Regions from separate parts of the Enterovirga sp. CN4-39 genome, predicted to be linked through region 2. Evidence: riboswitches for the same ligand, from Rfam matches in the RefSeq annotation. Region 2 holds a riboswitch; the other holds the start of a gene.

Region 1 (2,194 bases), on a different contig from region 2:
GATCACCGCCTGCTCGACCTCGAGTTCCGCCGCGACGCGCAGCTCGGCGTCGCGGCCGGCGAAGCTCGCCCGCCCGACGAGATTGCCCGAGGGATCCTCCGACCAGACGGTCGCGGCCGGAGGCGGGACGATATCGATGCGGGCCGAGCGCGTCTGCTGGTCGTGGCTCTCGCGGGGCCGCAGCATGAGGCGATGCTCGCCGAAGGAGACGGGCGCGGCGTAGCGATAGGTCGTGACGTGGCGGATGCGATAGGTCGGCATGGCCTTAAGCTTCGACCTGCCGGACGAGGCAAGATCCGCGCCGCGGCGCAGGTCTCAGGCCCGGGTTGAGCCTTGCGGCGGCAGGCAACGGAGGAGCGGGTTCCCGCGTTCATCGCGCACAAGGAAGGACGCGCAACGAACGACGATGGACAGCTACGAGATTCTCACCCGTTTCGAAAAGCAGGCGGACGGCCGCTGGGTCTGCCGCGAGCCGGTGACGGTCGAGACCGCCGACGGGCCCGTTTCCGTCAGGCCGGGCATGGCCTTCACGTGCGGCAACACGGTCGGCGATGTCGATCTCGCGGAGCTTCTCGAACGGCTTGGCGCCCAGCACGGGTCGTAGATCCGTGACGCACTTGTGAAGCGGCGCGGCAGGGAGCACATTACGGCCATCCGAGGGGTGCCCCGGCGGGGCTGAGACGGCGCAGGGCCGAACCCTTTGAACCTGATCCGACTCGCATCGGCGGAGGGACGGAGTGCCGAACAGATCACATTCCCACGCGCTGAGCCCGAGGCCCGGCCTATGACCGAGCGCGTGAGCGTGATCGGCGCGGGCGTGGCCGGGACCTGGGCGGCGCTCCTCCTCGCCGAGGCGGGACATGCCGTGACCGTCTACGAGCGCCAGGAAGGGACGCTGGCGGGCGCGACGAGCCATTGGGCGGGCGGGATGCTGGCGCCCGATTGCGAGGGCGACGGCGCCGAGCCCGTGGTCATCAGGCTCGGGCACCGCTCGATCGACCTGTGGCGCGCCCACCTTCCCACGACCCCGCTCAACGGCTCGCTCGTCGTCTCCCATCCACGCGACCGCGCCGACCTGGAGCGCCTCGCGCGCCAGACCTCCGGCCACGAGCGGGTGACCGGCGGGCGGGTCGGCGAGATCGAGCCCGCGCTCGCGGGCCGCTTCCGGGAGGGGCTTTTCTACGCCGGGGAAGGTCATGTGGAGCCGCGCAGGGCGCTCCCGGCGCTGCACGAGAAGCTGCGCGGCCTCGGGGCCGAGATCCGTTTCGGGGCGGCGATCGCGCCGGACGCCCTCGACGGCACCGTCATCGATTGCCGCGGGCTCGGCGCGCGCGACAGCATGCCGGATCTTCGCGGCGTGAAGGGCGAGACGGTTCTCATCGAAACGGCCGAGATCGAGCTCTCGCGGCCGGTGCGGCTGATGCATCCGCGCTGGCCGATCTACGTGATCCCGCGCGAGGACAAGCGCTTCCTCATCGGGGCGAGCACGGTCGAGACGGAGGATGCCTCGGGCGTGACGCTCCGCTCGGCGCTCGAGCTGATGACGGCCGCCTACACGCTCCACCCGGCATTCGGGGAGGCGCGGATCGTCGAGCTCGGCACGGCGCTCCGCCCTGCCCTGCCCGACCATGCGCCCCGGATCGAGGTGTCCGGGCGCCGGATCAGCGTGAACGGGCTCTATCGGCACGGCTTCCTGATCGCGCCAGCGCTCGGCGAGCTGGTCGCCAACTACGTGACGCACGGCGCGAGGGACAACGAGGTGATGCGGTGGTCGTGACGGTGAATGGCGAGCGCCATGAGGTGGAAGCCGCAAACGTCGCGGCGCTCCTCGAGGCGCTCGGCTACGAGGGCAGCTTCTTCGCGGTGGCCGTGAACCAGGAGGTGATCCGGCGCGCGAACTGGACCGAGACGCCGCTCGCCGAGGGCGACAGCGTCGAGATCCTCACCCCGCGGCAGGGCGGATAGGAGACAGGACGTGCAGCTTTACGGCCAGGAGGTGCGATCGCGCCTTCTCATCGGGACGGCCCTCTACCCGTCCCCGGCGATCATGGAAGAGGCCCTCAAGGCATCCGGCGCGGAGATCGTGACGGTCTCGCTTCGGCGCGAATCCGCCGGTGGCCGGGCGGGGGATGCGTTCTGGCGCATCATCCAGTCGCTCGGCGTGAAGATCCTGCCGAACACCGCCGGCTGCCGC
Region 2 (2,194 bases):
AAGACCTCCCAGTCGAGCTTGAGCGGATCGCCGTCGACCTTCTCCAGCGCCTGGTAGATCGGCACGGTGCCGATCGGCACGGGCGAGTTGCGCAGGATCCAGCCGCGGATGTTGTGGATGTTGCGGCCGGTGGAGAGGTCCATGACGGTGTCGGCGCCCCAGCGGGTCGCCCAGACCATCTTCTCCACCTCCTCGGCGACGCCGGACGTGACGGCCGAGTTGCCGATATTGGCGTTGATCTTGACCAGGAAGTTGCGGCCGATGGCCATCGGCTCGACTTCCGGGTGGTTGATGTTGGCCGGGATGATGGCGCGGCCGCGCGCCACTTCCGAGCGGACGAATTCGGGCGTGACGAAATCCGGGATGGCGGCGCCAAAACTTTCGCCGTCCGCGATGGTCTCGGCCGCACCCGCGAGCGCCGCCTCGCGGGCGAGGTTTTCGCGGTGCGCGACATAGATCATCTCGTCCGTGACGATGCCGGCCTTCGCGAATTCGTATTGCGTGACCATCTGGCCGGCTTTTCCGCGCAGGATGGTTCGCTCCGCCGGGCATTCGGGCACGAGCTTGTCGGCCGAGACGTTGCCGTTGTCCTCCGGCTTCACCTGACGGCCCGGCACGGCCTCGAAGCCGCGCGCATCGATCCAGGCGCGGCGCGTCTGCTTCAACCCGGCCGCGAGGTCGATGCCGGCATCCGTCTCCGTATAGGGGCCGGAGGGATCATAGACGCGGACGGCCGGCTCGTTCGGATCGGTGAGCTGGATCTCGCGGAAGGGCACGCGGATGTCCGGCCGGTCCTTCGGCGACGCATAGACCTTGCGCGAGCCCTGGATCGGGCCGGTCGTCACCGTCTCGGGCGTGCCGACCGGCAGTTTTGCGCTCTTCGGATCGATGTGAACCGTCATAAGTCTCGCTCCCGCGGGCACCGTGGTGCCGCCGTTGTGGGATGCTGCGAGAGATGGAGGGCGCTTGGGGGGAACTCTGACGCGCGCCGGTTCCAGTCCCTTCGCCGGCATGACCCGGATCAGGTTCAAGGGTCACGGCGCAACCAGCCGTATCTCAGCCCCTTGCGGGACCCCCCTCGGAACGGCCGCGAGTGTCCTCGCGGCCGGGGCGCTTGTCAAATGGCGGTCACGCGAGGTGGCCGCGCAGCGTGGCGCTCTGCAGGCAGCCCCGGACCCGGAGCGCGTGCTCCCGGACGGCGAGCGCCAGTTCGAGCCGTTGCGCCTCGTCGGCGCGGCCGATCCAGCGCAGCTTGCGGATCTGCTTGGTGAGGTCGCGTCGCACGATCTCGGCGGGCTCGACCTCGGGGCGGGCATGGCCCTGGGCCTCGGCGGGCATGGCGCCGAGCAATCGGGTGCGGGCTGAGTTGGGCATGGTCGCGCGCTCGCCGGATCAGGCGTTGCCCGCGCCGCTTCGCGGCGGCGCCTCCCCGCGCTGTTCGGAAAGGAGCCGCAGCGTCGTGTGGAGGTAGTCGGGCACGTAGGCCCCCAGCGTGTCGCCCCGCAGCCGGATCAGCTTCAGCATGAAATCGGCCGTCAGGAGGTTCTCCTGCGTGCGGCTCTCCTGGGCGAGGAGGATCTGCGCGAGGGTCGCGTGGGTGATGTCCTCCTGGGTCCGGGTGTCGACCACCACGAAGTCCCGGCCCGCGCGGGCCATCTCGGCCAGGTCCTCCAGGTTCACGTAGGCTCCCGCCTGTATGCTGTAGAGCCGCCTGTTCGCGTGCTTCTTGATGAGATCGGGCGTGTTTGCGCGTGCGTTCATCCGGCAGGTCTCGATTCCGGCACAACTCTCCCGTCGCCGCGACACGGCGCGGCCGGGCGGAAAGGCAATGCGATGGTCTGGCTGCTTGGAAGGCCGGTCCGCTGGGCGCGCCCGGCCCGGTATGGGATCACTGGGTCAGCACGACCCGGGTGAGTTCGCGAAGGTAGGGCTCGCGTCTCGCGCGATGCAGCTCGCGCAGCCGGTTCAGTACGTGCTTTTTCGTGGTGGAGCCCGACCCGCTGCGGCCGATGCGCTCGCATTCGCAGGCATGGGCAAAATCAAGCTCGATCAGGTCGGTCATCAGGCCGTCGAAACTGACCTGTCTGAGTTCTATCCTCTTCCCCGCTCCTTCCCCTGTTCCGACTGCATTCAACGCCTTTGCTTTTGTCTCGACCACCAGGCTGCCTCCCCCAATCCGGTAGAGATCAGCAAT

The links. Region 2 has a riboswitch for thiamine pyrophosphate ahead of thiC (phosphomethylpyrimidine synthase ThiC). Riboswitches for the same ligand answer to the same signal wherever they lie in the genome.
Region 1: linked by a shared signal. The riboswitch ahead of ACO2SS_RS14155 (FAD-dependent oxidoreductase) and the one ahead of thiC (phosphomethylpyrimidine synthase ThiC) in region 2 are both predicted to bind thiamine pyrophosphate.

The regions. Positions count from the first base shown of each region.
Region 1 covers NZ_JBMSEF010000007.1:236,837-239,030, reverse strand. Annotated here, with positions in the region: gene ACO2SS_RS14165 (transglutaminase family protein) at 1-261, opposite strand, end outside; gene ACO2SS_RS14160 (hypothetical protein) at 407-604, shown strand; TPP riboswitch at 648-750, shown strand; gene ACO2SS_RS14155 (FAD-dependent oxidoreductase) at 785-1,777, shown strand; gene thiS (sulfur carrier protein ThiS) at 1,768-1,965, shown strand; gene ACO2SS_RS14145 (thiazole synthase) at 1,976-2,194, shown strand, end outside.
Region 2 covers NZ_JBMSEF010000012.1:103,497-105,690, forward strand. Annotated here, with positions in the region: gene thiC (phosphomethylpyrimidine synthase ThiC) at 1-902, opposite strand, end outside; TPP riboswitch at 981-1,089, opposite strand; gene ACO2SS_RS19145 (hypothetical protein) at 1,129-1,374, opposite strand; gene ACO2SS_RS19150 (polyhydroxyalkanoate synthesis regulator DNA-binding domain-containing protein) at 1,393-1,761, opposite strand; gene ACO2SS_RS19155 (hypothetical protein) at 1,889-2,194, opposite strand, start outside.